Regions from separate parts of the Chroococcidiopsis sp. [FACHB-1243] genome, predicted to be linked through region 2. Evidence: riboswitches for the same ligand, from Rfam matches in the RefSeq annotation. Region 2 holds a riboswitch; the other holds the start of a gene.
What was found. Region 2 has a riboswitch for cyclic di-AMP ahead of H6G17_RS11240 (ArsB/NhaD family transporter). Riboswitches for the same ligand answer to the same signal wherever they lie in the genome.
Positions count from the first base shown of each region.

Region 1: linked by a shared signal. The riboswitch ahead of H6G17_RS15740 (hypothetical protein) and the one ahead of H6G17_RS11240 (ArsB/NhaD family transporter) in region 2 are both predicted to bind cyclic di-AMP.

Region 1 covers NZ_JACJQX010000019.1:89,002-105,509, reverse strand. Annotated here, with positions in the region: gene H6G17_RS15790 (2OG-Fe dioxygenase family protein) at 1-104, shown strand, start outside; gene H6G17_RS15785 (NAD-dependent epimerase/dehydratase family protein) at 209-1,318, shown strand; gene kbl (glycine C-acetyltransferase) at 1,321-2,511, shown strand; gene H6G17_RS15775 (hypothetical protein) at 2,633-3,943, shown strand; gene H6G17_RS15770 (hypothetical protein) at 3,953-4,630, opposite strand; gene H6G17_RS34150 (hypothetical protein) at 4,957-5,082, opposite strand; gene H6G17_RS15765 (GNAT family N-acetyltransferase) at 5,136-5,606, shown strand; gene H6G17_RS15760 (hypothetical protein) at 5,686-6,459, opposite strand; gene mtnB (methylthioribulose 1-phosphate dehydratase) at 6,539-7,192, opposite strand; gene H6G17_RS15750 (cupin domain-containing protein) at 7,219-7,773, opposite strand; gene H6G17_RS15745 (selenium-binding family protein) at 7,794-9,149, opposite strand; cyclic di-AMP (ydaO/yuaA leader) riboswitch at 9,519-9,654, shown strand; gene H6G17_RS15740 (hypothetical protein) at 9,794-10,006, shown strand; gene H6G17_RS15735 (VOC family protein) at 10,117-10,563, opposite strand; gene H6G17_RS15730 (NAD(P)-dependent oxidoreductase) at 10,782-11,843, opposite strand; gene hemE (uroporphyrinogen decarboxylase) at 11,844-12,890, opposite strand; gene H6G17_RS15720 (hypothetical protein) at 13,753-14,145, shown strand; gene H6G17_RS15715 (hypothetical protein) at 14,204-14,587, opposite strand; gene H6G17_RS15710 (MFS transporter) at 14,717-16,009, shown strand; gene H6G17_RS15705 (MFS transporter) at 16,253-16,508, shown strand, end outside.
Region 2 covers NZ_JACJQX010000012.1:99,754-116,261, forward strand. Annotated here, with positions in the region: gene H6G17_RS11175 (NAD-dependent epimerase/dehydratase family protein) at 1-423, opposite strand, end outside; gene H6G17_RS11180 (ATP-dependent Clp protease proteolytic subunit) at 504-1,106, opposite strand; gene H6G17_RS11185 (SRPBCC domain-containing protein) at 1,214-1,834, opposite strand; gene H6G17_RS11190 (metalloregulator ArsR/SmtB family transcription factor) at 1,819-2,154, opposite strand; gene H6G17_RS11195 (sulfite oxidase) at 2,597-3,841, shown strand; gene H6G17_RS11200 (substrate-binding domain-containing protein) at 3,898-5,079, opposite strand; gene H6G17_RS11205 (hypothetical protein) at 5,177-5,683, opposite strand; gene H6G17_RS11210 (substrate-binding domain-containing protein) at 5,845-7,002, opposite strand; gene H6G17_RS11215 (Nramp family divalent metal transporter) at 7,073-8,851, opposite strand; gene H6G17_RS11220 (magnesium chelatase subunit D family protein) at 9,087-11,204, opposite strand; gene H6G17_RS11225 (hypothetical protein) at 11,349-11,933, opposite strand; gene H6G17_RS11230 (sensor histidine kinase) at 12,280-13,470, opposite strand; gene H6G17_RS11235 (hypothetical protein) at 13,497-13,682, shown strand; cyclic di-AMP (ydaO/yuaA leader) riboswitch at 13,774-13,987, shown strand; gene H6G17_RS11240 (ArsB/NhaD family transporter) at 14,360-15,697, shown strand; cyclic di-AMP (ydaO/yuaA leader) riboswitch at 15,833-15,981, shown strand; gene ntrB (nitrate ABC transporter permease) at 16,081-16,508, shown strand, end outside.

The sequences.
Region 1 (16,508 bases), on a different contig from region 2:
GAGTGAGAGATGTTTTCGTCCTCACATGTCCTGGGTTATTTCCTCCTGAGCAGGGAGTAGGGGAGAAGAGAGTTGAGGGAGCTGAGGGAGCGCAAGGTTGCTGAGGGAGCGCAAGGTTGCTGAGGGAGAGTCGCAAAGAGACCTCTCGCCTCTCGCAAGAGCGCCTTTCACCAATTACCAATTACCAATTACCACTGGTAACTGTCATATGATGAACAATATTTTAGTCACTGGCTCTAGAGGTCAACTGGGAAGCGACCTTGTTGTTGCCCTACAAAGACGCTATGGGACAACACACGTCATGGAAAGCGGGCGATCGCCACGCTCAGAGGAAAGCAAGTTATTTCCTTATAAAGTGTTAGATGTCACAGATGCTCGGCGGTTGGAAAAAATTATCAAGCGGCATCAAATCGATACAATCTACCACTTGGCAGGACTACTATCAGCAAAGGGCGAACAGGAACCCGATCTCTGTTGGGACGTTAATATTAACGGGCTAAAAAATGTTCTGGAAGTAGCAAAATCCGCTCGACTCAGAGTTTTTTATCCTAGTTCTATTGCCGTATTTGGAGCGCATACGCCGAAGTTAGACACGCCTCAGATTACGGTGACAGAGCCATCTACAATGTACGGAATTACCAAGGTGACGGGCGAACTACTTTGTCAGTACTACGCGCAACGGTTTCGCGTGGACGTGCGATCTTTACGTTTACCGGGCATTATTAGCTACAATGCCCCACCAGGAGGCGGGACAACAGACTTTGCCGTAGAAATCTTCCATGCTGCCCTCCAGCAGAAAACTTACACCTGTTTCCTTCGCCCAGAGACTCGCTTGCCCATGATGTATGCTTTAGATGCGGTCAGAGCGATTCTGGAACTGATGGAAGCAGATTTATCAGCCATCAAAGTTCGTACTAGCTACAATGTGGCAGCAGTCAGCTTCTCGGTAGCAGAACTCGTAGCTGAAATTCAAAAGCACTTACCTGAGTTTACCTGCGAATACAAACCCGATTTTCGGCAGGCGATCGCTGATTCTTGGGTTTGTACAGTTGACGACTCCAAAGCACGAGCCGATTGGGGTTGGCAGCATACCTATGACTTACCTGCAATCGTCAGCGATATGTTGGCGAAGCTGGAGTCATTAAAAAGGGAGCAGGGAGCAGGGAGCAGAGGAGCAGGGGGGCAGAGGGGCAGGGGAGCAGGGGAGCAGGGGAGCAGAGGAGAATCAAAAACTCACGAATCACGTACCACGCACTACGCACCACTTATTCCCGACTCCCGACTCCCAACTCCCAACTCCCTACATTCGGTGATGTAGCTATGTTGACCACAGCGGCGGCTTCTGTTTTTCAATCCCTGCTCGATGAAATTCATCAATCCGGTCTGCGCAAAGAAGAACGAGCGATCGCATCCCCTCAAGATGCTAAAATCCAACTTCAAGATGGTCGGATGGTACTGAACTTCTGCGCTAATAATTACCTGGGATTAGCTAACCATCCTGACATTATTGCCGCAGCCCAGGAAGGAATTGCTAAATATGGTTTTGGCTTGTCATCGGTGCGCTTTATCTGTGGCACACAAACCATACATAAAGAGCTGGAAGCAAAGATTTCTGCATTTCTCGGTACTGAAGATACGATTTTGTACGGTTCCTGTTTTGATGCCAATGCCGGACTATTTGAAACACTACTTGATGAAGAGTGTGCGGTCATTAGCGATGCGCTCAACCACGCTAGTATTATTGACGGAGTTCGGCTGTGTAAAGCTAAACGCTATCGGTTTGCCCATAGCAATATGGAAGAATTAGAGCAAACGCTGCGAGCTACCCAATCGCTGAAAATCCGCTTAATTGCCACGGATGGGGTCTTCAGCATGGATGGCGATATCGCTAAGCTAGACCAAATCTGCAATTTAGCCGAACAGTATGATGCGCTGGTCATGGTAGATGATAGTCATGCTACTGGGATTTTGGGAGCAACAGGACGCGGCTCGATCGAACATCGTGGTGTCATAGGTCGTACAGATATCATCACCAGTACGTTAGGAAAAGCCCTGGGTGGAGCTTCTGGAGGCTTTACATCAGGTCGTAAAGTCATTATCGACTTGCTTAGGCAGCGATCGCGCCCCTATTTATTTTCCAACACCCTTGCTCCGGCGATCGCCTACACCAGCATTAAGGTATTGGATTTACTCAACCAAACCTCAGAATTACGCGAAAGACTGCTGGAGAATGCCAGCTACTTTCGGACTTCCATCGGCGATCGCGGTTTTGAAATTAAACCTGGGATTCACCCGATCGTACCAATTATGCTGTACGACGCGAAACTCGCACAAGCTGTGGCGCGAGATCTGCTTGATGAGGGGATTTATGTCATTAGCTTTAGCTATCCTGTAGTTCCCCAAGGTCATGCTCGAATTCGGGTTCAAGTTTCCGCCACTCACACGCAAGAACAATTAGAGCAATGTGTAGAGGCGTTTGCTCGCGTGGGGAAAAAGTATGGGGTTGTTTAACAGTAACCAGTGACCAGCGACCAGTTCCAGTAGGATTTATTTTCAAAACTCACCTTGCAAATCTATGTTAGTGTTTTGACTTTTGACTTCTGACTTCTGCCTATTGAAGAGGAAAATTACTATGATTGAGGATATCCAAAAAAGATTAAAAATTCCAACTGCACGACTAGAAGCAATTAATGATATTTTATTGAATCCAAATATGGAGGCGATCGCCAATTTCCTCAATATCGTGTCTAAATATGGGACTCCAGAAGAGATTAATGCTAAGGCAAAACAAGCTGCGTCTCTGACCGCATTGCTAGAGCGCGTTCGACAAACTCGACTCGAATATTTGACCGATCTACAATGGCTGCAACAGCAAGCAGATGAGGGCGCATTTGTCAGCATTGTCGATTATCGACAGAATGTGATAGGAAACAAGGCAAAGAATTTGACTTTTGACGACAAATATGCGGTGACATTAGAAATTAGTGCCTGTCAATATTTTCCTTGGATAATTGCCGCAGCTCGACGCGCGATCGCCCAACAATCCCTCATGCCGGGACGTTTCATTCAAGTCCGCCAGATGAAGGAACAAGAAACCGATGGTGACTTGCCCGCCATTGCCGCAGCTATGCAAATTATTGGCGCGAGTTTTGTCGTCACTCTCGATACTAAAGGAACTGATGGCTCGAACGTCCATCTCGGTGGAGCGGAAACGATCGCGGGTTACTTTGGTGGTGTTGGACAGCCCAACGATCGCGCTTTGCTATGGCTGGATGAGTACTTGTATTACTACACTAACTATGGCATTCGCCAAGTTCTCAATCTCAATCCTGGGACAGTGCTACTAGGCTATCTTTTGCATCGACTTGGGGTTGATATCGAGTTCAAGATCTCTGTATTTATGGGCAATGACAATCCCTATGCAGCTTTGTGGACTTTACTTGGAGCCAAGTTATTTTCTAGAGATGATGGCAGCTCTCCATTAATTGGATTTAATTGGAGTAACTCAGTCAACAACGAAACAATTGAAATTACCAGCCAGTTGCGTCATGCTTTGGACTTCGAGCAATTGATTCGCTTCGAGCATCACATCACTGAAACTTGGAAAGGCATCGTGCGACAGCCTTACAACCGCACAGATGAGTTGATGGAGCTGGCTTCGTGCGTGCCGAATATTTCCGCCAAGCATGAGGGAGGCGATCCAGACATTGAGCGGATGCGGCAGCACCCATCGGATATTTTCGATTATTTCCGTGACAAGCAGGAGATTATTGCCTCTGGAGATTGGGAACATCTTACCCTGAATTTTTTGGACAAGTTTGATGCCTTGAATAAAACGGCACAAGCTCTTACAGAACAGGGTCTATCCGTTCTAGCAGCTGGAAATCTCCACCTGCTAGAACGCAAACATTTGTCAACTTTACAAGTTACGACTTACGACTAATAACTCCCATTACCGATTTCGAGACAAGACAAAATCCTCATCTAGCGTCAGGTCTAAATCTCGGTTGGGATTGACAACAACCACTTCCACTTCTTTACGCTTGCGACCTCTAAGGAGCGTTTCTCCCAACACTCCAGCTCCCGCACCTCCTAAGATTGCACCTAAATCGATATCTCCAAAAATTTCAGATGCTACGGCTCCGACTGCTGCGCCAACAACCGCACCGCGAACGAAGTCAGGATTGGTTTTGCGATCGATTGTCTGCTTTCTTCTCACGACAGCTGATGTTGCCTCAATCGGATATTTTCGTTTTTGACTACCAATGACGACTGATTCAGCTACGAATTGCGAACCACCATCAGCAGGTCTGAGTCTACCGTTAATTTGGCTGCCTGCGGGAATCACGACATTTCCGCGCTCCGAGCGAACGCTTGTTGCTGTAGTTAGCGTCAGTCTGACTGATTCTTTAGGCGTAACCAGCACTCTATCTGACTTTTTGTATCGCACTGGAATGACCGTGCCAACTGGCACGATTGACTGAGATGATTGCGCAATTAAGAGTTTACTAGAGTTCGATTGGGGTGCTGCAACCGGAGTCGCAGCGATCGCAGGTACTATTGTGGCAGAAGCCATTCCCAGTGCCATCAGTGCCGCAACTTTGGCTTGCCAGGAATTAGAAATGAACATATAAAGTCTTTCTCCTAATTTATCGAATTAGAGATTTTACATCTTAATGACGTAAAACCAAATAAATTGTTCTTTAAGTTTATGCTCCTTAGTGGTGAAAACATGGAACTTGCAGACACAGCTCTTAATTTTACGCTTTGATGCTTCTGTTTTAATTTTATTCAAGCTTTGATTCAAGTGAATTTCAGTCCGGTATTTCACCAGCACGAGTTTTATCGAATTCTACCTTAGTGTAGAAGTCAATTTCTGATAGATTTACTAGCTCGTTTCCTTAATTTCTAAGCGTTAGCAATACTTCTCAATCCAAAAATAGTAAGGATTACTTGTTAATTCATTTGGTCTAAAATTGCTAAACAAGAACTAGTAAATAGTACAGACTGAGTGCGATCGCGTAAATGTAATTGATTCAAAACACTCGTGATGCGATCTTTCATCGTGCGCTTGGAAATCAACAGCGCTTGAGCGTCCCTGTTACAATGAAGCGTACAGATGGGGTAGTTTCATCATGACAGTTACTCTTGATAGTAGCGGTGTTAATATTCGCCCAGCTACTACGCAAGATGTTGAGGCGATCGCGATTTTGTCTCACCAACTTGGCTATCTTGTTTCGACTATTGCCATAGAGCAGCGCCTGTACCAAATTTTATCAGATAGCAATCATATTATCTACGTAGCCACAGGTTTAGACGATCGAGCGATCGCCTGGATTCACGCTTACACTTATCACTCGCTGCTGACAGATTTTCATGCTAAAATTGGCGGTTTAGTTGTAGCGCCAAGCGATCGCGGTGCTGGTATTGGGAGAAAATTGCTAGATCGAGTTGAAAGCTGGGCAAAGACACGCGGATGTCAAAGTATATTAGTTCGATCTAATATTGTCCGTTCAGCAGCTCATCATTTCTACCAAAAATGCGGCTACAGCCAAGTCAAAACGTCTTTGGTATTCCACAAAGTTTTGTTATATGACGATCTGTAGGGGTGGGTTCGCCCAAAGTCTCTATTTTCACACCGAGATCTTGCTAAACCCACCCTTGCCAAAACGTACAGCAGCAAGTTTAATTATCTTCACGCCTGCGATAATCAGAGTCCCTATTGCGACGATAATCAGAATCGCGGTAATCATCATTTCCAGAACGCGAGGCAACAAAGTCTTCCTCTAATCTCAAATCTAAATCTGTATCTGGTCTGATGACAACAACTTCAACTTCTTTTTGTTTGCGACCTCTCAATAAGACTTCTCCCAATACACCTACACCTGCACCAGCTAAGACTTCACCTAGATCGATTCCACCAAAAATTTCACCCAAAACCGCACCAGCAGCAGCCCCAATCACCGCGCCTCTAAGGATATCGGGATTTGATTTTTCATCAATGATTTCCGTGTCGGTAATCTCCCGCGACGTTGCTTCAATTGGATAACCGCGATCGCGACCTTCTAAAACTAAATTTTGCGCAACAAATTGAGTTCCGCGATCGGCAGGTCTGAGTTCGCCTTCAATCCGACTACCAGCGGGAATTGCGATTCTACCGCTTTCAGACTCGACATCTTCAGCCACAGTCAATGTTATGTCCGCTGTTTCTTCTGGAGAGACAATAATTTTTTTTCCTCTATCATAAGTTACCGGAATTATCGTTCCTCTAGGGACAACACCACCAGAAGATCCGCGATACTCATCGTCGCGAGAGTCAGGAAAGAGTTGGGCAATTTCAAAAGAGGGAGAATTGGCGATCGCTGGAGTAGAAATCAAAAGCGGTACAAACGCTGTTACGGTCATTCCCATCGCCATTAAAAAAGCAGTTTTTGACTGCCAGCGATTGAACAATAGCATTGACTTTCTCCTATAAAGTAGACTCAGGTTATAAGTTATGAAGAAAAGAGCGCTCTATTGTTCCCGTGACCTCCCATTTTCAAAAAATTCCAGCTTGGCGCGCTGCTACCATGTATCGAAAAATGTATTCTATCAACTCAACATAATTACGCGCTGAGGTGAGGGAATCTGCCCAGACAGTCACGCCATGATTGCGGATTAACAAAGCTGAGATTTGCGGTAATTGAGTGCTGAAGCGATCGCTAATTTCTGCGGCAATTTGAGGAACTTCTAAATAATTTTCAAATATGGGAATTGCCACCTGGGGGTTTTCTTCCCATACACCCAAGCCTTTAACCATTTCCAGGGGTGGTAGTGGCAAATTATCTTTCTCAGTAAAATGAGAAACTAAATTTGCTTCAATTGAGTGGACGTGATAGCAAGCTTGAGCCGCTGGAAACAAGCTATAAATTACTTGATGAATTATCGTTTCTGCCGAGGGTTTAATATTAGCAGATGCTCTTTCTAAGATTGTACCATCGAGGGCAACGCGAACGAAATCGCTAGTTGATAGCTCTCCTTTTGCCTTCCCACTTGCTGTAATCCAAAAACTATCGTCAGCATGACGAGCGGAAAGATTTCCTGCCGTTCCTACCATCCAATCTTGACGGTAGAAATAACGAGCAGCATCGATCAATTCAAATTGCGGAGCGGTAGTTTTGCTATTAGTTACTGAAGGTTGATAATTAAGCATGAATCAGATGTATTAAATATGATAAATTACGCGATCGCACTTTGACGAAACCGAATCTCTTTGCCCGTATATTGAGGAATCCAACCTGTTGTATCGATAAAATATCGTACTGCTTTGACTCGCCGGGCTGGTGTTAAATAAAACCAATGCTCGGTTCCGGCGGGGACGTTAATATACTCTTCTGGTTGTACTGTGAGTTCTACTTGGCTACCATCAGGACGCACGAAACCAAATATCCCTTCACCATCGACAATATACCTAACTTCATCATCGGCGTGAGTGTGAATGAGATCGAATTTTGCTAGCATCTCATCTAAGTTTGGAATTCCAGGATGTAATGCAATTAAATCGCGAGATTGATAACCATCTGTCTGTTTGAGTTGCTCAAAATAAGTATCTAAAGCCGCGAGAACACGTTCTTTTTCCTCCGAATTTAAGCTTTCTTGGACTAACAATTGCCGCAATTGTGAATCTTCTCCCACACTCCAGTAATTGAGTTGAATATTTAGGGAAGCTAACTCGCGGCTAATATCACCAAGTTGAGTGTATATCGTACCGTCTTCTAATTTGAGGATTGCCATAGTCAGTTATCAGTTTAATGCTAAATCCAAATATCTGAAGTACAATCTCCGCCAGGATATCGCATTTCATGGGCGCGGGCTGCACCGTTTGGTTCTTGACCGAAATCTATGTAAAAGTTTTCATTAATTTTCAATCCTCCATTTTCCGTGTCGCAATCAATTTGCAACATATAAGACCCCTGTTTAGCCAAATCTGGATAGAATTGATTATCCCAAGTACTGAATAGAGAGTTAGTGACGTACAACCGCTTGCCATCTAAACTTAATTGCAGCATTTGGGGACCACCTTGCAATTTCTGCTCCTGGACTTCGCTACCTTTTCCTAATAAACCACCATACCAAACTTGCCCAGTCAATTGAGGCTGATAAGGATTGCTAATGTCATACTGACGAATATCTCCATGCAACCAGTTGGAAAAATAGAGATAGCGATCGTCCATTGACAGCAAAATATCGGTAATCAAAGAAGGCACGGGAATTTCCCAGTCTTGAACCTCTACGGATGGAACATCAATAACTTTCTCAACTGTCCATTGTCCATTCGATTTGTGCCAGTGCCAAATATTACTACTTAAGGCTGCACCAACATAGCCGTGTGTACTATCTGGGTTGTGATGAAAACGGACTTCTAAAGGAATTAAACCTTCTACACCTAAGTCAAAACTTTGAATAATTTCGTGTTTTTTCCAGTCCCAAAAATGCAATTGCTGACCGTAATTTCCGGCTGCGACATCGTTGAGGTCAAAACTAGGATAATACGTTTTAGGCGCGCCCCATTCGCTACTTACCATAATGTTATGGCGCGGCTGATACCAAAAGTCATAATTAAACTTCATCGTCGTGGCTTGTTGTTCCCAGCGTCCGACAATATCAAAGTTTTCATCGAGTAGCAAAAAGCCGCCAGGTGCATTCCCTTGACTATCACCTAGCATTGAAATCATGACATGTCCATCTGCTAAACAGTGGACTGTATGAGGGGCTGTTAAATTTGTTTTCGCTTTGATTTCTTCTGCTTCAATGACTTTATAAATTTGAGGCGATCGCGCCTCTTTTGTATCTACAATATAAATCCGGCTCGATCGCTGTCCAGGTACGATCGTAAAGCGACGAGATTTACTCGCGTCACCGTGACACGAACTACATGCATTCCAACCAAAATGATGTAACTCATCGCCTAAATAAGGCATGGGTAAGCGATGAATTACCTGAGAATATGTCGGAGAGTCAGGATCGACATCAATCGTCGCTAAATAATCTGGTGCTTCAATTCCCGTACCCGTATAAAGGGCGATCGCATACAATATCTTTTCTCTCTCTGCTTGCATCGCCACTTGGGGAGATGCATAGCCAGGACCGCAGCAAGCATGATTGGTCATTAGTCATTCGTCATTGGTGAGTGGCTGGTGACTAGTGACTAGTGGCTGGCGACTGGTGGCTAGCTTCTGAATATCTAGTTACTACTCACGCGATGTGCATTTTAATCTATCGCCCCCGATTTGGCGGGGGTTGGGCGATCGCAAGACTATACTACCTTGCACGAGATCCCCTCTAGCTCCCCAATCAAAGGAGAGAAACTGTTAGATACTAATTAAACTAGCATTAACTGCTAGGAATACCGTAATATTTTGGATTTTTTACAAATAGTTAATATACAATTCTTGATAATCTAGCTAGAAATACTTCACGGTTTGTAACTTTTATTGACAGAACGTAGGGAGCGTGGTTTAGGATGTAGTTAACCAGATTAAATAAGTCAGCCTAATCCAATCATAATTGGAGCGGAGGAACCGAATTCTGGGGCTTATCTCTGAGACAAACAGAGAGGGACATCTCTCAGTCCTAGCCCGTCAGCTAACTTCGTAGGCGTTGAGAGGAGACTGTAAAGATCGAAGATTTTCTAGATCGCATTCAGTGTCCTTGGCTGGTTTAAACCCGCTACGTTCTACCTGTACTTGGCGCTGAGGAAGCTTTTCCTATGGTAGCCAGAAGCAGGGAAGCTAGCCTACTAAGGAGAAATACCATGTTAAGAATTGGGGATTTTGTGCAACACAAGCAAACAGATCTAACTGGTGTTGTCATCGGTTACGGACATCAGATAATTGATGACATTTATTTGCCAACATTAGTGGTACATTTAGATCGAAGCAAAAGTTTCAGCCGCAAAGGTATTATGGAAGATCTATCTTCCAAGTGGTTGCCTGTGGAAACAAGAATGCATACTCATGCCGCATAGAGCTGAAAACTAGATTTTTGTTTCTGAGATTTTCGTGTCTGTTGTATTTTCCTGAGTTGTGAAGTGTAGGACTACCTGAGTCTGAATTGTCAGATTCAGGTTTTTTTTGCTCATACTGGATCGCACCGGATTTCTACCATAAATCCATCTGGATCGTAGCAGTAAACACCTCTACCTGTAGGGCGGCTGACGGGACCGTGGGCGATCGCAATTTGATTATCTTTCAATACTTCCACGGCGCGATCGAACAATTGCGGATCGATATCGAAGGCAAGATGATAGGCACGGGTAAAACTCCGTTCGGGATCGGGATCTGGTGGTGTTAACTCCGGTTCCCAGAACAAATCTAAAACCGTTCCATCTGGGGTGACGAAGTTAGCAACTTTGCCTTGCGCTACCAAATCGAGTAGAGTAGAGGGGATTTCATCGCCTGTCAGTTCGTGCAATCCCAGAATATGACAGTAAAAGTGGCGCGATGCTTGCATGTCTTTGACATTTAAGGCGATGTGGTGGACTCGCCGCAGGTTACCAGGTGCAAGGGTGCTGGGAGTAGTCATGATGAAGTCAGTCCTCGTAGGGGCGGGTTTTTGAAGATTCCTATACTAGGATAAATAGTTTTGCGGTTAAACCCGCCCGTACAGAAATGATGAAATCAGTCATCGTAGAGGCGGGTTTTTAGTAGGGTGCGTTGATTAACGCACCCTACAGGCTTACTTCGTTTTTTGTAGAGAGTTAGCAGAGTTCAAAGCCAAAGCAGAAACAATCAGTAACATACCTACAGATTCCGTAAGTCCCGGTTGTCTAGATTTTTACCACGAACCCCATGAATTCTTAAAGCATCGCTGAGAGTGGGACAATAATTAGGTAAGCCAAAGCTGCTAGGATTAATGACATTTTGATGAGTAAAATGGCGATATTGCAAACAAAATCTATCCCACTCTGCCATTTGAATGCGGAATAAAACTATAAATAAATTGGTCAAAGATGAATACAGAGGAATGCGGAAATAAATCTTTTTATTGAGATAAGTACAAATTTCTTCAATGGCTTGGTTAGCAGTTAATAGCTCTTGTCCGAGAACGTAGTGAATTGGTAGTTGGTAATTGGTAATTGATAATTGGTAATTGGTAGCTGCTTCCTTGTCCCTTTGTCCTTCTTCCCTACTCCCTGCTCCCCGCTCCCTGCTCCCTTTAATCAAATATTTGACGACTTGGGCAACATCTCGTCCGTGAATAAAATGGAAGCTGCCTTCTGTTTTGAAGAAACGGGCGATGTTAATCCACTTGACAACATCGGGTAAGCCAGCAGATAGGTGAGAGTATGGTTTCTGAGCGTCACCCCCTAGAACTAAGGTAGGAAATAGAACGGTAATTTTAGGGGCGATCGCTAATTCTGGTAATCTACTTAAAGTTTCGTATTTAGAACGGATATAATCTATGCCAAGTGACCCTGCTTCTTTTAACAAGTTATTTTGACGATCCAAAACGCTAGCTGTAGAAAAGTAAATGACCTGCTGACATTTTTCTGGATCGAGTAAATTTAATAGTTGAATTGTTTTATTAACGTTAATTTCAAAAGTATCTTTGCCACCCCAAACAGTAGCTACTAATACAGCAATATCAATTGTTTTCAGTAGATCGGCAAACTGTTCGATGTTAGCTAAATCGCCCTGTAATACTTTTACACCAGGGCGAGTAGTAATATCTATTTGTAATTTCTGAGGATTTCTAACTAGTAAATACAGTTCGAGATCGGTTTTCTGAACCAGGATTTCAGATAAATAGTGACCGATACATCCACTTGCACCAGTCACCAAAACTCGTTTTGAGGTTGTCATTTAATATTTAAGATTTTTAGCAGTTTCAAAGAAGAATCTGACATTATCTTCTGGAGTGTCGGGTAAGACACCGTGACCCAGATTGAGAATATGTCCTCTCGTACCTGCTTTTTTCACCGTATCGTAAATGCGATCGCGGATAAATTCATGAGAACCAAATAACACCCCAGGATCGAGATTTCCTTGCACGCCAATTTGATTCCCCAGTCTCGCCCGTGCGTCTGCCATATCTACAGTCCAGTCTACGCTGATTAGATCTGCTTTAGCTAGCGCCATTCTTTCTAATAAACCTGCACTTTCAGCTACCAAAAGAATCAGGGGTGTATCGGGATGGGTTTGTTTAACTTGTTGAAATACTCGCTGTTGATAGGGTAAAGCGAAAGTTTCGTAATCTTGAGGTGAAAGTTGACCTGCCCAAGAATCAAACATTTGTATGACTTGAGCGCCGCAGTCAATTTGGTAGCGAACGTAAATGGCGATCGCATCTGCTAGTTTTTCTAGTAGCTGGTGCAATACTGTCGGGTTAGAAAATGCCATACCCTTAATAATGGAATAGGTTTTAGAACCTTTTCCTTCAACTGCATAGGCTGCAAGCGTCCATGGCGCACCGACAAAGCCTAAAACTGTAGCTTTATTCCCGACTTCGGCTCGAAGTGCCTGTAATATCTCTTTAATAAAAGGTAAGGATTCTGCTGGTTCTAACTGACGCAAAGATTCAATTTGCGCTTGAGTCCGAATCGGCGAGTGAATGATTGGTCCCTTGCCTTCCGCAATGTCCATATCAATTCCCAAACCAGGCAACGGCGTGACAATATCGGAAAATAAAATTACGCCATCTGGTTGAAAAGCTCTCCAGGGTTGCAAAGAAACCTCAATCGCTACTTCGGGAATTTCAGAACGCTCCCGAAATGATGGGTACTTCTCGCGTAAATCTCGATACGCCTTCATATAGCGACCTGCCTGCCGCATCATCCATACTGGCGGGCGGTCTACTTCTTCTCCACGAGCAGCCCGTAGCAAGTGGGGAACCTGGGTTGCAACAACCATTCTTGCGCCTTGTAATCTTTCTGCAATTCTTTAGCGTATCATTTCACCATGCCATATTTACACCGGATTCTCGCGTAATACTATATGACAGTGGAATGTAAACTAATCACCATGCCATATTTACACCGGATTCTCGCGTAATCCAGTGGAATCTAAACTAGAGACTCTTAACCGCTGTCGAGCGCCATGCCATTTCTACCCGAGTAACGCACCAAAAACTGAGAGTGATGCGTTACGCAATCGTGCCTACGTAGATTTCAAAAATTAAATATGAGTCCTATAGATGACACGGTATAGCGTCGAGGTACTTTTTCGTAGAGTAGCATTAACCGCCAGACGCAGTACAAGTTAATAGCAGATTGGATGCGATCGCTATCCAAAAACCTTGTTAGAATTTACAAAAATATAATTTGTTTAATTTAAGTTAAACGATTTAATTAATCTTGATGTTGTCGATATTGTCGAGCTTTTGTAACATAGAAGATGAGCTATCTTTAGTTAGTTAGATAAGTATTTTTTGTTACCGTCGATCGCACAAACACAATTATATATTTGTATTTGCTGGATATATTGAGTAAAAATTAATGCAATCCAGTTAATAAGATCTGGCGATGGGCAAAATAAATAATTTGCTAGCGTCATAAAATTAGTTGACAAGCAAAAAGCAAGAACCAGTAATTAAGAATCAAAAGAATTGCCCTACCTCCGAAAATATACTTCTTTAGATAGATCGGACAAATAGACAAGCAAAACTCTCAGTAGAGATACTGAACTCTATTATTCGCTATACCTGTAAATATAGTATCCGTGGTCTTGCTACTAAAGAAGACAGTATTTTTGAATGCCGATCGAGGGAAGAAATATGTATAATAAGGCTGACTTTTTAAAACAGTACGTAGCGCAAACACAAATTGTACGGGAAGTAAAGCTGAGCGAACAAACTGTAAATGAAACAAAATCACCTCAGTTTAATACTTCCGATCTGCTCATGCTTTTAGGTCCGATTGGCTTTATTATGGGCTGGACAATTTTGTTTTTAATGCTATCTAAAATTGGAGTTGCGGCGCGAGATGAACTCTTGTTTACAATCAAGCGCTTTCAAAAAGTACCCTGTCGAAACTGTCAATATTTTACCAACAATCCTTATCTCAAGTGTGCTGTCAATCCTTGTGCCGTTTTAACAGAAGAAGCACTGAAATGCTCTGACTATAGACCAGCGGAAAAGGTTGAAGAATTAGACGACGAAGACTATTAGAAAAAGGCAAAAGACAGAGGACATAGGATTAACTTTTAGCTTTTGACTTTTAATTTAGTTAATATTTGCCATAATCGCGTTGCAAATCGAACAGAACTTTCTCGGCATACCACTGAATAGTTCTACCAGGATTCCGGTCTTTCGCTGCACTGAGGAGTCTATTTGCGGCTTGGCGATCGCCATGTAACAGTAGCAAGAGTTTTTTTTGTAGCGGGCGGGAAACCTGTTCTATCCTAATGGCAGTATCGCGATCTCCACTTCCTTCGCTATCATATGGTTTTTGGCGGCGAGGTGATGAAAATGGGGTAGTTCTGCCATGCTTTTTTGGCTGTATCCATCTGAGTCGGCGGCGAGATTGTTGAGAACGATAATAAGCAAACATTAATCCGAATATGATTGCAAATACAATTACTACACCTAGTAATACAAAAAGTTTCTGCATAGATATGACGGTAATAGCGAGTAAACTGAATTCGTGCTGCGAGTAGACAGCTATGAATATTCTGTATTGATAGTTCCCAATTTGTTACAAAATTTACTTCTATATGTCGTATCAATACTTAAAGCTTCAATGAATTTTTTTCAGAAAAATAACTTTTCGTCTCTGTTGCCGTCGCTGAACTCTCAAGTTTGGATTTTGGCAAGCGGTCGTTTCCTCTCAAATGTAGGTACGGGGTTTACCCTGTTTTACGCGCCAATTTTTTTCGTCAACCAAGTCGGCTTATCTGCCATTGCAGTCGGTTGGGCGTTGGGTAGTGCTTCTATTTCTGGAGTTGTGGGACGAATTTTGGGGGGAGCATTTTCAGATTCGCAGTTTTGGGGTCGTCGTCGCACTCTCTTACTATCAGCAGCGATCGCGGCGATCGCCTGTTTTGTCCTCGCCATTACTCCAGATTTCACCACTTTAGTTATCGGCAACTTACTATTGGGACTGGGACAAGGCTTGTATTGGCCCGCAACTGAAGCTGTTGTTGCCGATGTCACATCCACCGACCAACGCCGCGAAGCTTACGCCGTGACTCGCTTAGCCGACAATCTCGGGTTAGGGATGGGAATTGTATTTGGTGGAGTTTTGATTGGGACGACAGGAGCTTATCGAGCGCTATTTATTTTAGATGGGTTATCGTTTCTAATTTTCTTAGCCGTTGTCTATTTTGCAATCGCCGAAACTCGACCGCAGGAGAATCAAACTGGAACGTTTGCGCCTGGGAGTTGGCAAATAGCCTTGAGCGATCGCAGTTTGTTAGTGTTTGCGATCGTCAATATTATTTTTACAACTTACATCGCCCAGCTACACAGCACTCTACCCCTTTATCTGAAAAATTTTGTTCCAGTTGGCAGTAGAGGTCAAGGATTTACTGAAACTACAATCAGCATTTTATTCGGCTGGCATATGGCTATGGCGATCGTGACTCAGTTACCTGTGGCACGCGCTTTAAAACGTTTTACTCATCCTCAAGCTTTAACAATCTCTGCCTTGATGTGGACTTTAGGCTTTTTCTGTATTTGGATAACAGGAACAGTTGCTAGTGGTCAAATCACTTGGGCAATTTTAGCTTTAAGTCTACTGGCGATCGCCACTGTTGCTTACACTCCCTCTGCTTCCGCATTGATTACAGAACTCGCACCTCCAGCTCAAATTGGGATCTACTTTTCCATCAACTCTCTATGCTGGGCAGGCGGGTATTTCATCGGACCACCCTTGGGTGGATGGGCATTAGACCAGTCAGCCGCGATCGCAGATAGTTTTTGGTTAGGTTCAGCCCTTAGCGTGGCGATCGTCGTGGGAATTTTACAGTATTTACGCCGCTTATTAGGGAGCAGGGAGCAGGGACGAGCAGGGAGCAGGGGAGCAGAGGGGTAAAGGGAGTAACTACCAATTATCAATTACCTATTCCCACTGATAACAGATAATTACAATCAGGGGAAATACGCAAGGCAAAAGTTAATTTGGAAGAATAAAATTAATTGCCTTCCAGTTAAGTCTTGAAGAGGCTGCGATCGCAGCCGATTGATGTATTTGTGAAAGACAAATGCAAAAATTTTTCATGCCTAGATCGGTAGGTATTTGTTTACCTGTCCGCAGCTTTGCTGTTTTTCGTCAGAAATGAAGTTTATAATTAAGTATCAATTTACTTCCTGGTTGCCACAGCTTAATTCACAAGTTTGGATACTAGGAATCGGTCGTTGTATTTCCCAATTAGGTATTGGTTTTACCTTATTTTATACAACCATATTTTTTGTCAATCAGTTAGGATTTTCTGCCACTAGTGTTGGTTTAGCTTTAGGAGGCGCATCAGTTGCAGGCATATTGGGTCGGTTGGTGGCAAGTTCTTTATGCGACTCGTCTGTGTGTGGTCGCC
Region 2 (16,508 bases):
CGGTCTTTCAGCCATTTCCCGAAATAAGTGTAGTTGCTGGCGCAAGGCTGAATTTTCAGTTAGGGGAACCGACTCAACTGGAGTCGATTCAATTTGTAGAAACACCGCATAAGCGCGATAGACATCCATACTACTAATAGCAACAACGCGCTCTGCGATACCCTGAAATATATTCATCAACGCGATCGCATCTGCCTCAGTATAGGGAAACATATCGACGACAACTTGAGGCGAAAGACGCTCGAATTCGCTTTTCATCTGGGTAAGCTCGGAGCGATCGCCTAGTAAATGTCGTATACCGTTGGGTAACTCTGCTACTGTTTTTCCTCGATGGAAAACAGTGACTTCATGTCCCATTGCGGACAATTGCCTGACTACAGAAGGACCAATAAAATTTGTTCCTCCAACAACTAAAATTTTCATATTTACTCCTTGACGGGAAAGTCAAAAGTTAAAAGGCAAAATAAATTATTACCAATGACCAATGACCAATGACCAATCAATTACGCAGTCAACTTTTGAATAATATTGTCAATCAATCCATACTCTTTTGCTGCTTCAGCGTTGAGATAAAATTCTCGTTCTGTATCGAGTTTAATTTGTTCTATTGAACGAGTAGTATTAGTAGCAAGTATACTATCAACTGTTTCTCTTAAACGGACAATTTCTCTAGCTGCAACTTCAATATCGCTTATTTTTCCTTGAGCGTTACCTAATGGCTGTGCGATCGCAATTCGGGCATTTGGTAAAGCCGATCTTTTTCCTTTTGTGCCGGAAGAAAGTAATAATGCAGCCATTCCCTTTGCTGTGCCAATACAGACGGTACAAATATCCGCCTGAATTTGAGTCATTGTATCGTAAACAGTCAATGCAGCCGTAACTGAACCACCTAAACTATTGATATATAGAAAAATATCCCGTCCTGAATCTTCCGTATCGAGAAATAGCATCTGTACCACAATTGAATTAGCTATTTCTTCTGTAATGTCACCTCTCAAAAAGATAACTCTTCTAGCTAACAAGCCAGAGTAAATATCAAAATAGCTCTCTCCATATCCTGAAGTTTGAGGAATAAAAGGAATGCTTGACTGTTCGGAAAAACTCATCTTTATAGCCTCCTAATTCAAACTAAAACCTTGCGCCAAGGCATATAGTTATAACTCCACATTTATAATTTTTTGAGCGAGGATGAGAGTAAAAAAGTAGAATTTAGTTACTCCTTACTATCAAAAAAGCTCGCCAAAACATTTGGTAGTCGATCGAGCTTGTCATTCCAACCACCGTTCAGCAAAGAATGGAGAATAACGCTTTCTAAAATTTGAACAACACCAGTATGCGTAGGTAAAAATGGAGAACTTGGAGCGATCGCCTCTACAGCTTGAGTCACTGCATCGAAATCCCTCAACCCCCTTGAGAAGGGGGCATCTGTCCCCCCCTTGTTAATGGGATCTAGGGAAGATCGAGATCTCTGGTTGCAAGTGCGTACCTCCTGTAACTGAGGTGTTGCGTAATTTAACTCACGGTGTTCTAGCTGAAGTTGCGTCCCGCCATCAACAGGTGTCAGCGTCCAAGTCACAATCGAAGGCTGACTCATGTAACTGTCCTGCCAAGTGTAAGAAAGTCGTTTTGGTGGATCGATTTCTAAAACTTCGCAGCAGATAACACCATCTAAACCTGGGAGGGAATGAGTGCGAAATTGAAATTTGTGACCGATATGCGGCTCAAAATCATTATCCATTAACCATGTGGCAAGCGATCGCCTCTCGGTGAGTCCCCGCCAGACTTGCTGGGGTGAGTAAGGATAGAAAACTTTAGTTTTTAATCCTCTGAGCATGGGTTATCCTCCAAATATGCACCGAGAGCGGCTAATTTCTCTTGCCAAAACTGTTCGTAATGCGACACCCACTCCGACACTTGTTTTAAAGGTGTAGGATTTAACTGATAGAGGCGCTGCCGTCCTTCCCGCCGTTGGGTAACTAAGCCAACTTCACACAACACCTGCAAATGCTGAGAAATGGCTGGTAGAGACATGGCAAAAGGTTCAGCCAGTTGTTTGACTGGTTGTTCGCCGTCACGCAACCGATCCAGCAATGCTCGTCGCGTTGGATCGGCGATCGCCTGAAAAATATCTTCCCCCGCAGCGGGTCTACTCATACATAATTAAGCAAAAGCTTAAATATAGAATATATAAGCTTTTGCTTAAATGTCAAGGCGATGGCAGTGCAGAATTTTGTGTCTGGCGATTGCAAGTTGTGACTAAACAGACAAAACCCATCTGCACGGGTGAAAGGTAAAACCAAGACTTTGAATTGCTGATGCTTGCTGCTTTAGTTCGCAAGCCTTGACTTTATCTAAGTAAAAATTCGGATAAATCAGGTAATTTAAAAAGGAAAGAAAAGGAAAAGAACAACACGTTTTTCTTCCTTTTACCTGCTGCATTTTCATACCAGCCTCTTATTTAACTCAAAAACTATATTTAAATTTTTAATGGTTTTTAATGGCTTTCATCTACTCTTTTTAAACAATTGTTTACCTGAGAATTTTGAAATAAGCCTTATATTGTTCTTATTTGTTTGCTCGGCTGGAGATATAAAGCATGAAAGAAGACGATCTGCTAGTCGAAAAAATTTACCAGCAAGCTAGAGCCGATGAATTTGTCTGGCAGAAAGCGAAAACTTTAGGTATGTCGCGCAAGAAATTCCTGCAATTTATGACTGTCGGTGCGGGAATAGCAATTGGTAGCGGTTTACCACGCTTACGCTTAGAAGAACCCGCTCTGGCTGCTGGGGAGGTAGCGAAACCAGTTCCTCCAGAACTTTTTTACGATTACAAAGGCATTCAACAAGAAATGCGTTGGGAAGCCATGTACGACCGAGGCTATCTAGTTCCCAACGAGCTGTTCTACGTCCGCAACCACACGGCTACACCTAAAATCGATCGAAAAACATGGCGCTTGCGGGTTGAGGGATCTGGGGTTTCTCGTCCGAGAGAGTTTACTTACGACGAACTCCTTTCTCTGCCGTCAATCTCGGTAATTCGAGCGCTAGAGTGCGCTGGTAACGGTCGCAGCTTTTTTGAATCCGTCCAGGGAAAAAAAGCCGACGGAGCGCCGTGGAAACTGGGCGCGATCGGTGTAGCCGAATGGACAGGCGTACCTCTGCGGGAGGTTCTGCAACTTGCAGGAGTCAAACGCACTGCAAAAGACGTAATGCCAGAAGGATTAGACGAAAAGAAAGTTCGCCGTCCGATGTCCCTGGCGAAGGCATTAGAGGAAGATACATTGCTCGTCTATGCGATGAACGGGCAAACTCTACCAGCCGACCACGGTTTCCCCATCCGTGCCTTCGTTCCAGGCTGGCTGGGTGCGGCTAGCATCAAATGGGTAGGGCGGATTGAAGTTTCAGAAAAACCTCTGTTTTCCACTTGGAACACGGAAAGTTATGTCTTAATCGGCTCCGACTATCAACCCAATCCCCCTGCTAAAGGCACGATTATCACGGCGCAAAATATCAAAAGTGCTTTCGAGCTAGCGTGGGATGCCAAGATGTCTGCAGGAGAACATTTATTGCGAGGGCGTTCTTGGTCTGCTGGTGGTAAAATTGCCAAAGTTGAAGTAAGCCTTGACGGTGGCAAGACCTGGCAAGCGGCACGACTCCGAGAACCTAACCTTGATGGAGCTTGGGTGAGATGGGATGTAGATTGGAATGCTCGTCCTGGCAAATATCAGCTTCAAGCAAAGGCTACAGATACTAAAGGCAATGCCCAACCTACTTCAGTGCCTTTCAATGCCAAAGGCTACTTGTACAATGCGGTTGTCAGCCATCCCGTGACTGTGAGTTGAGGAGAGAATATTTGCAAGTCGCATGCCGACTTGCAAATATGTTTTGCAAAAAAGTTTTAATGAATTGCTGCAAATCCAGCTTTTTCTACAATTTGCTGTCCTTCGTGGGAAAGTAACAAGTTGGTGTAAGCAACTCCTGCTTGTTCGTCAGGAGTGCGGTCGCGGCGAATGACGATAAATAGACGGCGAGTAATAGGATAAGAGCCATCGCGCAAGGCAGCAACATTAACGAGATTGCCTGCAACAGGGGAGACGTAATTTTTAGAACTACCTCTAGCTACGCCCAACAGATGAATCGATCGCTGTCCGACAGCAATAGAAGCCGAACTGTAAGAGATCGCCCCCGGGGTAGCAGCAACTCTTCGCATGGCTGTGGTGTAGTCGCGCACGATCTTGACATTACGACCCAAATTGTTGACGCGATCGCTCAGCAGTAATTTGAGCGAAGCGTGAACCTTGGGGTCTTGAGAAATAGGCGCGATCGCGCGATCGGGTCCCCCTAGCTGTTTCCAGTTAGTCACTTTGCCCAGGAAAATATCTTGAAGTTGTTTCACCGACAGTCCAGGTAAGGGAATATTGCGGTGGGTAAAAAATACAATGCCATCAATTGCCACTGGCACTTGTTGCAGAGTAAAGTTACGTTCTTTGGCTTTGCGATACTCTGCATCTGATACAGAGCGACCATTTTGAGCAAAACTGAGTTCGCCATCAAGCAACATACCGATCCCCGTACTACAACCTGGCGGAACGTTAACGGGTGGTTCGGTGTAGCGTAAATGGAACTTTGGATACCCTTTGGCAATACTGGAGTGCATTCCGTGGGCAGTCATAGCAGCAAAACAGGTTGCGCCGCCATAATTAAACACACCTGTAGGAACGTTAGGAACATCCTGCATCGACGCATAGGTTTGAATATCCGCCGTATTGGATGCTGTTGCTGGAGGCTGTTTTGTTAGAGGTTGTTGTGTGGGCGTAACAACTGCACTCGGTTTATCTTTCAAAGTAGCAGTTGTATGACTTCTGTAGAACCAATACATCCCACCCGTTCCCAACAATAACGCAATCAGTGGTATGACCGACCAGGGAAAAGCAGACGAGTTTTTAGTTTGAGAATTTTTGGCGGACTCGGTAAAACTGCGGTTGAGAGTGGAGTGGCAACGCTGACAGCGATCGGCATTACTAGGATTATTATCGTAACCGCAGATAGGGCAAATGATTTTAGTTTGATGAACTTTCATAAGAAAGGTGGTGCGTGGTTCACAAGTCACAAGTTACTGACAACTTTGAAGAGACGTTACATGTAACGTCTCTACACTGATAACTGATAACTGACTTCTAGTGGCGAATTCTTTCTCGTTCTCCCGACTCTAAACCGTTGTTACTGCGTCGCTTGCGACCGAGTACGCTTAAGGAAATTAAACGGTAGAGCAAAATTGTACCTAAACCCCAAATGCCATTGAGAATTAAAGCTGTAGCAATACCGTTGGGTTGCCAGCCACCACCGACGGGTTCCCCTCTTAGGGGCATGGCAATGAACCAGCTGACAAGACTAGGGGCGATCGCGCCAAACAGCAGTGCTGTCCCCCAAATTCCCAACCCTTGCCGAAAGAAAGAAACAAATAAAACCAATACAATTCCCCAAACTCCACCCCAAAAGGCGAGAGACCAGACGCGGGGAATGCCGAAAGGTTGTGTTGCTTTAATTGTATAAGCTGTTAATTTAGCAGGTGCAAAACCAATACTATGTAGCAACAAGAGCGCCAGTTGATGAAATAGTAAAACTGATACAAATCCAGCTACAAAAGCGAGAATCAAACGGGGTAAAGGATGATTTTGCGACATAATGCACCTAATTTTATTTATGTAAATTTTATAGGAAGCAGGGAGCAGGGAGTAGGGAGCAGTGACCAGTAATTTCTCCTCAGCTCTCTTTGCCCCACACCCCACACCCTATTTACTACTAGCCACCAGCCACCAGCCACTAGTCACTCACTCCTCATTCCTCACCGAATCGGTACATAACCCGCTCGATCGACGAGTTTTTGACCTTCTGTGGATAGCAGCAGTTTAGCGTAGGCTCTTCCAGCCACTTCATCTAAACTGCCATCCTCGCGATAAACTACGAAGATCCGGCGAATCAGTGGATAGGAACCGTCAAGCAGGGCTTGCTGGTTCACCGTACCATCGGGAGCGACAGCAGGAATATAGTTATGCGATCGCCCCTTTGCCAAGCCGAGTGGTTCGATTGTCTGTTGACCGACTACTAAAGCCTGAGCGCCGTAGCCGATGCCTCCTGGCATTGCAGCAACTTTGCGAATTGCACTAGTAGTATCGCGGACGATTTGTACATTTTTACCAAACCGCCGTTGGGAACTCGGCATTCCTTGCAACAGAAAACTCGTAGACGCTTTCGCATCGGGGTCTTGACTGACAGGAACAATTGGTAGATTCGATCCTCCCAGTTGTCGCCAATTCTTGATTTTGCCACTGTAAATCTCTTGGATTTGACCCAAGGATATACCAGATAACTTCACCCCAGGATGGCTGTAGAAGGCAATACCTCCTAGCGCTACGGGAACCTGTTTGAGAGTGTAACCGCGCGATCGCACTATATTGTATTCCGATTGCTGAATGGGTCGAAAGGATTCGGAGAAACTAATTTCTCCATTAGCCGTCATTTCAATACCCTTGCCAGAGTCGGGCGGGACGTTGAGCGGATCGGTATACAGTAGGCGAAATTTTGGATGGGCGCGGGTAATTTCACTTTGTATGTTCTTGGCACGCAACGCGGCTGAAGCCATAGCGCCGCCATAGAGAAAAACTCCTTCAGGAACATCAGGGACATCCTGTAAGGAGTTATAAAGCTGCCATTCTTTCGGAAAATTAGCTTGAGATGCTAGTGGTTGAGATGAGGGAGGCGTTGGCGGTTGACTGTTCCGCCAGAGAACAAATAACCCTAGTGTGACTAATAGCAGTCCTGCTAAAGGTATGACTGACCAGGAAATGCTATTACGCCTCGATGGAGAATCGCGATCGCCTCCATCAGCAGATTGACTACGGAGGCGAGAGTTACAATTCAGACAGTGAGTAGCTGTAAAAGGGTTATCGTCGTAACCACATTGAGGACAGACAACCCGACGATTAGAACTGATTTGATTCATGACGTTTCCCAATTTGTGAGGGATCGATCTTAATAGAGTAGACGACAACTACTTAGTTAAGAAAGATACATTATCCTCCTTGGGTAAACTGTCCGATAATACTCGGTAAGGCTTGGCAGAAGAAAAAACCGAAAAACACGACTGAGAGTAAAACGATCGCCTCTCGCCATAGCGGCGATCGCAATTCGGCAGGGAGAAATTTGCGATTGACATAGAGAGCGTGCAAACCTAAAAAGACAAAATTTAAGCCTGCAATGTTCGCACTCAGGAGAATTAAGAAAAAAGGCTCGATCCCTGATAAGAGAATAAAAACTCCCCACAGAGTAAACAAAGAGAGGATGCTGTAGTAAACAAAACGAATATCTCCCCCTCGCCAAGCGCGAATGTGGCTGCTGCCCGACCACACCATATCTGTCACCATACGGGCAAAAACATCAGTGATGCCAAGTTGGGTACTGTAGAGAATCCAAAAGCCTACCAACAGAGTAATAAACCACATAATGCTGGTAGTATCTTCCCGCGATAGGTATTGAGCTTGATAGACCGCGATCGCAAATTGGTTGTCAAAGCGAGTTCCAGGCGGAATAAACTGCAAAGTCAACAAGGCTGGTAGTCCCATTCCTAAGAAACATCCCAGCACCCACACACCATATTGGTCGGTAATGGCATACTTCCACCATTCACGCCAACGCTTCTTGTTTTCGGTGGTTAAGGGAAAGACTTTACCCGTGGGAGTCAGAGACATACGGCGACCGCCAATCAGTGCCGGAATGTATCCCACTACGCCCCCCATGCCCAATCCCTTATCGCGAAACCAGTTACTCAGCGTTCCATTTAAGACTCCTCCCGCACCAGCAAAAGCCGCAAAGCCTCCCACTTTCAGCCAATCAACATTAGGCGGAATCGTGCCGAAGCGGAGAAAACCCGTTGCCGCTCGACCCCAAGTCTCGGGTGTAGTAAAACCCAGGGCAATGACAATTAAGAACAGGAGGATTGCCCCAACAAAAAACCATTGCACGACTTCCATCGTCCGCTCAATTTTGGCTCCAAAAGCAACGATCGCCACTGTAGATAGGAACCAGAATAAACCAAATGCTTTAATCGTTTCTGCGTGTTCCGGTCCAGGAATATCGCCGACAAACATCGCAGTCAGAGCCGTAGCCGCCGAAGAAGCCCACCCAGGCCATCCTAGTTGCAAAAACGCCAGGACAGAATAAAAAATTGCCCAGAAGCGGGGTCCTGGTTTAGTCCGCATGAAACCCGTATAGATCGGTTCGCCCGTATACAGGGTGTAGCGGATAAACTCCATGTTCATGAGGACTTGGAGAATAATCGAAGTCGTGGCAATCCACAACATAAAACCACCATACTGAGCCGTCACCGCTGGACCCAGTAGCCATTCGCCGCTTCCAATCGAAGTCCCCAAGAGAATGGCTCCAGGTCCAATCAGAGCGATCGCATTATTAAAACTAAATGGCGGCGGTGCGGGGAGATCGGCAACTTCCCAGGGTGGAAGTTCGCCCGCCGAGATTTTAGAACGAGTGGCGATCGCCTCAGTTCCTCTTTCAGTTGCGGTTGGATCGATCGCTCTATAAATAACTCCTGGGGTATCCACTACATTTGGCTCCACCTCCTCCGAAGAGCGCCATCCTAAAATTCGTAGTCCCAGATAAACTAAATAGCCAACAACGATCCCAGCAGCCAACCAGCCATACAAACCCAACCAGAAAGTGACATCAGCAAGAATTTGTATTCCGTTGCGAACGAGCGTAATGATAAAACCCAGTACCAAGACTGCCGTAGCTACATATATGGCATACTTGGTAGCTGGGTCGCGTACTTTATACATAAGCAGCCACAAATAGCTACACAATCCTCTTAATATATCTGGATTGCTAGCAGATAGAAGTTAAATCTAGTTAAAAGTGTGTGGAGAGAATTCGGAATTGGTGATTTGGTAATGGGTAATGGGTAATGGGTAGTTGGTAAAATTCTTCTTTCTTGTTCCCCTTGTCCCCCTTGTCCCGACTCCCTCCGGTCGCGGGGAAGAGCGAGTTCTTCCTTGTCCCCCTTGTCCCGACTCCCTAACCCCTAATCGCATTAATTGCACTTTTAGCAACACCAGCGATCGCGGAGTCAGTAGCTTTTGGTAGGTGGTAGTATTTTCCTCCCGCAGTTTGAGCTAGTTCTTTAGCAAAACCTGTAGAGATAAATTTATTTTCAGTATCGATGACTAACAGCTGTATTCCCAATCCGCGAATTCTAGCGGCGATTTCCAGTAGTTCTTTCTTGATATCGGGCTTTTCTCCCTCTGGTAAAGGTTCGCCTAGCGATCGCGCCAGAGAAATATTCCCCCGTCCATCGGTAATTGCGACAATGACCACTTGTCCGATATCTCCCGCCATTTGAGCATTCATACCCACCCGTACCGCTTGTGTTAAACCATGCGCTAGGGGCGAACCGCCACCACAAGGCAACAACTCCAATCGTTTCCGCGCCAAAGCGATCGAACGGGTAGGAGGCAACAACACCTCTGCCTGTTCGCCCCGAAACGGGATCAACGCCACTTGGTCGCGATTTTCATACGCTTCTGTCAAGAGTTGAAAAACTGCCCCCTTAGCTGATTGCATTCGATTCAACGCCATCGAGCCAGAAGCATCAACCACAAACACGATCAACGCTCCCGCTTTGCGGACGAGCCGCTTCGATCGAATATCTCCCTGCTCGACGAAAACTCTTTTTTGTGGGGAATTGGTAGTTGGTTGTTGGTAGTTGGTAGTTGGTAGTTGGTTGTTGGTTGTCGCTCCCTCAGCTCCCTTAGCTCTCTTCCCCCTGCTCCCTGCTCCCTGGCGTTCGCGCCTCGCCTTCTGATAGGGTGCAGCTGCTCTTAACGTGGCATCTACTGCAATTCGTCGCACGGGACCTTTGGGTAACATCGGTTTGACGTATCGTCCCCGATCTTCGGAGAAAATTAAACTGCGACTGCCGGACTTCCCCCGCCGCTGTGCCATCTGTGCGAAGTAAAGCACGCTGTCGTCGAGAATTACACCTTCGGCATCAAAGACAAATTCTTCAGGAATGTTGGGCGGTGTTTGCTCGTTTTCAGGTTCTTCCTGTTCGTCCTTCTCTTCCTGCTCCTCCTGTTCCTGGTTAGACTCATCTTCGGTTTCGTCTTGGTTTTGGGGTGGTGGAGGTGGCGGGGGTGGTGCTTCGGGTGGAGTTTGTACGACTGTTGCTCTCGGGACGATGACTAATTCTACGGCGCGACGCAAATCTTCGGCTGTAACTGTGGTTCTGCCTTCTAAAGCGGCGGCGGCTTTGGCGACTCGCACGGCGTAGAGTTCGGCGCGGTGTCCCTGGACTCTAGCGCGTACCGCTTCATCGACTAAATAGGCAATTTGCTCGTGGGTAATTTGTACGTCTTTGAGCCATTCTCGCGCCAAGATAATTTGAGTTTTGAGATTGTCGAGATCTTCGGCGTATTGCTGGAGAAACTGCTGCGGTGAGGTGGTGTAAGCGATCGCCTGTTCTACTGCTTGGACTCGTTCGTCTAGACCTAGCACGCTATCCGCAGAAAGAGCGATCGCGATGCGATCGAGCAGGTGTTCCCGTAACGCTCCTTCTTCTGGGTTATACGTAGCGATAAATAAAGGCTGACAGGGATGCCCAACACTAATTCCTTCCCGTTCGATTTGGTTGCGTCCCTCGGTTAAAACCATCAGCAGTTGGTTGCTAATACTGTCGTCGAGTAGGTTAATTTCATCGACATACAACACGCCACGATGGGCAAGCGCCAGTAGTCCTGGTTGAAATACGGTTTCTCCCTGTTTGACCGATTGTTCTACATCCACCGAACCTAAAAGTCGGTCTTCTGTCACGCCTAAAGGAATTTGTACGAATGGTGCGGGAATCACTTCTGTAGGGGCGCACAGCTGTGCGCCCCTACTTAGTTCGTCGTCCCATTCTTCAGGGCGATTGGGATCGCAGTTACAAAAAGAACCTTTAACAACTTCAATCGGCGGTAAAAGGGTATGAATTGCCCGCGCCATGACTGATTTTGCCGTACCGCGACGACCTGCGATCGCGACTCCTCCCAAACCAGGATCGACGGCTGCTAGCAGCAGGGCTATTTTAATGGCTTCTTGTCCCACAACAGCAGTTAAGGGAAAACTGGTAACGGTTGCAGTAGACGACGCAGGCATGGTTTCAATCTTTGAGCTTCCAGCCTTCTAGCATATCAATTCTTTGTCCCTTACTGAAAATATGACAGTTGACAGTTAACGGTTCAAATTTCTTATAGCTGGTAGAGTGCGTTAATTAACGCACTCTACGAATCTGCTACTTTCTTATAGCGTGCGACTGGCTGTCTCGACTACCGTGTCATAATCTACGTAAGCTTCTACCAACGTGCCTGGTTTTACGGTGATATTTTTGCCTTTAATAAATACGCCAAATACGCTGACAAGTGCTGCCACAGCTACCATAGTTGCACCCCGACCTTTACCATTTTTCTCCACGGTCGATCGCAACGGAATTTTAGTACCATCCACTGCTTCAATTTCTTCCACAGTAAAGTTTAATTGTCCTTTTTTACCAAACATGCGAGCGCGTTTTGCTTCAGTCACTTTCCCAGTCGCCCGCGCTCCTTTTTTAATCAAAATTTCTTTAGTTGGTGAGAGGACATTTGTTGCTGCATAGTAAACAACAATATCTCCCTCTTGGGCTGTCTTTGAGCTAAGTTCTTCAGCTAGTTCTAATTGCAGTTTAGTTCCTGACGCTAATGTTAGCTTTTTCGCCATGAGCATTTGCGATCGCTCTAATTTTAGCTCTGAGTTCCGCAGTTTTAGTGGTTCCGAGCCTGCTGGAGCTAGCCAGATTGTTTGCAATAGTAAGATAAGTCCAAAAGATAAATAACGACGGTTAGGTTTCATTTTTTGAGTTCCTCATGCTTTTTTATAGCAACCTAGTCAATTAAAATATGCTCTATACTTAAGCGATTAGAGCATACTTTAATAGCTACACCCATAATTAAATAACGGCTCGCTTTAACTATGTAGCTTCATTTCTTCTGTAGTTACACTCAGAACGGCATAAATACTTTTGCCTATTTCTGCTAAGCGATCGCAATTATTAATTTAGAAAATTCTGAGGAAAATTGGCTTAACCATAGAAAGTTTTAGCAATTGTCTAATATTTCTTAATTAAGAATAATTAAAATAAGATGATTTCAGCTTAATAGTCAAAAATAATAAATGACAAATAGCCGAGCGCGGAATATTATTTTGTTTTAACTTTGAGCGGAAAAGTCACTGTAAATGTCGAGCCAACTCCAACCTCAGAGACTAATTCAATCTTTCCCTGCAACAGCTTGACTAAGCGCGAAACGATCGCCAGCCCCAAACCCGTGCTGTTGGGTGTGGCGATCGTTCCGGCTTGAAAATAGGGTTCAAACACGCGCTGCTGTGCTTCTGGCGCAATTCCCACGCCTGTATCGGTGACTGCGATCGCCCATCGTTCGCGATCGATCGTCCAACATTTCACCGAAATCTTTCCATCTAGCGTGTAGCGAATCGCATTACTAATCAGATTTGTCACAATTTGCTGCAATCGTAACGAATCCGTGACAACTTCTTTGGGGGCTGAATCTAAATCGAGGATCAATTTGAGTTCCTTCGCTTGTGCCGCAGGTTGCATCATAGCAACAAGCTCGCTTACTAACCCGCGAATCTCGACTGTTGCAGGCTGGAGTTGCATTTGCCCTGCTTCATATCGCGAGATTTCTAAAGCATCGTTAATCAGGTGTAATAAATGCCTACCACCGCTCAACACCCGTTCGATATGATCTATATTGGCGTAGCTATCTTTTACCTCAACTCTGTCTTTCCGCTGTAGGCGCAAAAATAAATCGGCATAGCCAATGATTGAAGTCAAAGGGGTTTTCAGTTCGTGGGCGAGATGAGAGAGATTTTCGCGATTTGCCCGCACCAGCCGCGTTAATTCTTGATTGTTGAGTGTCAGTTGACTTTGTAGCTGTTGTAGTTCTGTCAATCGTTGTTCGGTGTAGCTTTTAAAGCAGCGGGCGATCGCTTCATCAATGACAGTATCAATTAACCGAAAAGCACGAATCACCTCTAACGCTGAGCTTGTCTGTAAGCTTGTCTCAATGGTAGAGAAGATAACATGACGCAGAATTCGATACTCTCGGGCAATTTCCCCAGCCTCAAATCCTTGTTCTGCCCTGATGACACCGTGTTCTAAACTCACCTCTACTAGTGTCTTCAAATCGCTATCTTGTGATTGAGAAAGCACTGTTGCCATTGCTTGAATCACGCGCGGTATGCTATCTTGCAAAGACTTGTACGGCAGTTCGTTAGCTGTTTCAATTTGGTTATCTGCACGAATGGCAGCAATCCAGTCCTTCAAAATCGTATCGCTTTTATCGAGCAGCAGTTGACTGAAATCTTGCATCACTTCAAGCACGCATAAAGATAGGCATGGCAATCTTCAGTTTATCGGAACTTGCCAGATGGTGGAAACACTCTATTGTTCGATACTTCAGCAAGCGATGCTATGGTGCGAGTTCGCAAGTGGTTCGTCCGCATTTCTGCCCCGTAGAGATAGCTGAAAAGCTTTTCGACACCAATAGCGGCTCGATTCATCTACTGAAGATTTTGGCATGATGCTGTTGTAATTGTCTGCAAAAATTGAACGCTATCCGAAATAATTTGACGAATTTGAGTAAGAATGTTAAATTTCTCTTCAATAGTTTGAAAACAGTTAGCCTAATCCAGTGGTGTTTGTGTTGAGGAGTTCAAAACTTTAGTAAAACTGGAGCGGAGGAACCAAAATCTGGGGCTTATCTGGTTCAAAGATGAATTAGCAAGAACGAGTATCGAGTTCAGAGCTTCATACTTCATCCTTGACAAGAAGAACATCTCTCAGTTCTAGCCCGTCAGCTAACTCCGTAGGCGTTGAGAGGAGACTGAAATAAGCAACATTATCAATAATGTTCTGCTTGGTTCAGCTTCCAAGGCTCGTACTGTTAAGCCTGTTGTACCTGCACTTGAAGAGACTGAAAAATAGCAGATGAAAATCCCACAAAGATCGCTGGTAAAAATAAAGCAATTCGCCTTGAAGAATTGTCAGGCGCGCAATGCCCACTCTACTACGCTTGAATTTCAAGCATCAAATAGAACTGCTATAGTTTCGGAATCACAAATAGATGCGATCGCTTCATTACCTTAGCCGTATGTAGCTAGCTACCAATAAATATCAAGCGCATTAGTAGGGTTTTGCATGGATGTAAAGCTCTACAACTTTGGCTAAAATAATTAATAATCAAACTAGTAGTAATCATATGGAAAACTGGCAGGCGATCGCTAGCACTATTACTTTCCTTAGTGTCATCTTTTTCGTGATGACAGAATGGATACACTTGACTATCGCGGCATTTTTAGGAGCATTAATTCTTGTTTTTACAAATGTGCTAACGCTAAATGAAGCAATTGGCTATATTGGTAATAGCTACTCTACTATTGCTTTGTTTTTTGGCGTAATGGTGTTGGTAAGAGCATTTGAACCTACAAAAGTTTTTGAATACTTAGCCACCCAAATTGTAATTTTAGCTAAAGGACAAGGCAAGCGCTTGCTACTGGGAATTGTGGCAATTACAACTCCAATTTGCGCTTTTTTGCCCAATGCTACAACAGTTATGTTACTAGCACCGCTGATTCCTCCGATTGCTGAGGAAGTAGGGGTAAACTTTGTACCGCTACTCATTTTAATGGTATTCGTAGCCAACAGTGCCGGATTACTAACATTGGTAGGAGATCCAGCTACATTTATTGTCGGAGATGCCGTAAACGTCAGCTTTATTGATTACCTCTCGCGCCTCAGTTTAGGTGGAGTTATTGCAGTTATTACTGTGATTGCAATGCTACCATTTCTATTTCGTAAAATTTGGCATAAAGATTTAGAAGATTTAGAACATCTCCCCCATCCAAAAATCAATCATCCTCAAGTTTTAACATTAGGAATTGTTTTGATTGCTGGTGTTTTGATATTCTTTGTTATTGGGGAAATGTTACCAATTCCAATTTCTCCTGCTGCGGTAGCTTTATTAGGTGCAGCTTTAGCCTTGTTACTGTCGCATCATAGCAAAATTGATACAGTTAATAATATTTTGCGAGATGTCGATTGGAGTACGTTAATATTTTTTATGTCCATTTTTGTCTTAATTGGTGGACTAGAGAAAACTGGAGTCGTGACTAGCCTTTCTGGTGTTTTAGCAGTCATTTTAGGGAAAAATATTGCTTTAGGTTCGCTAGCGTTACTCTTCTTTGTTGGTATAGTCTCAAGCGTCGTGCCAAACATTCCTTTGGTTGTGGCAATGGTTCCGTTACTCAAACAGTATGTAGTCAATATTGGTTTAGCATCACCAGCGATCTTAGATAAAAGTTTTACAGGAGATTTACCAGCAGAAGTCTTACCTCTGTTTTACGCCATGATGTTTGGTGCAACGTTAGGTGGAAATGGAACTTTAGTGGGGGCTTCTTCTAATATAGTTGCTGCCGGAATTGCCGAACAACACGGGCGGCGAATTTCATTTAAAACCTTTCTTAAATATGGTTTGCCCGTGATGGCAGTTCAATTAATAACTGCTGCTATATACGTTACAATTCGGTTTTTGATTTAATTGGTCATTTGTCATTTGCGATTTGCGATCGCCACTCAAAAAACTCTAATCGCCGCCTTACTAATTACCAAATAAATACATATATCTATAGAATGATTGACGGTAGAGAAATAGTGATGATATCTTAGGACAGTTAGAGTAAGTCAGCCTAATTTAGTCTTTCATCTGCATATAGATGACACTAAAGCGGAGGAACCAATTTAAGGGGCTTATCTTAGATTTAAGAGGGACATCTCTCAGTCCTAGCCCGTCAGCTAACTTCGTAGGCATTGAGAGGAGACTGAAGAGTAAGCATTATTTCATTAATGTTCTGAACTCATCAGTGTTCCTATCTGGTACTACTCGATTTTACGTACCTGCGATCGACTCTGAGGAGTATCAATATGATATTTCAGTTAAATCTTGCTACTCTAGCAGTAGCCGGACAAGCTGCGTGGAAAAGGGTTAGACCGATTGTTGTCAGGGATGCTGTTCTGTTACCTGCCGCTGGTTTCTTAGGCATCATTATTTTGTGGTGGGCGATCGCTCTTGTCAATCCCGAATTAATGCCTACTCCACCACAAGCACTAGTAGCGAATTTAGACTACATTCTCAACCCATTTTACCAACGCGGTCCAGGCGATTTAGGCATTGGCTGGCTGTTGTTGGCAAGTCTGCGACGAGTATTAATCGGATTTGCATTAGGCGCAGCAGTAGCAATTCCTGTTGGCTTCCTGATTGGAATGTCAAAGCCAGCAATGATGGCACTCAATCCCATTATTCAAATCTTCAAACCCGTATCGCCTTTAGCGTGGTTGCCGATCGCCTTAGC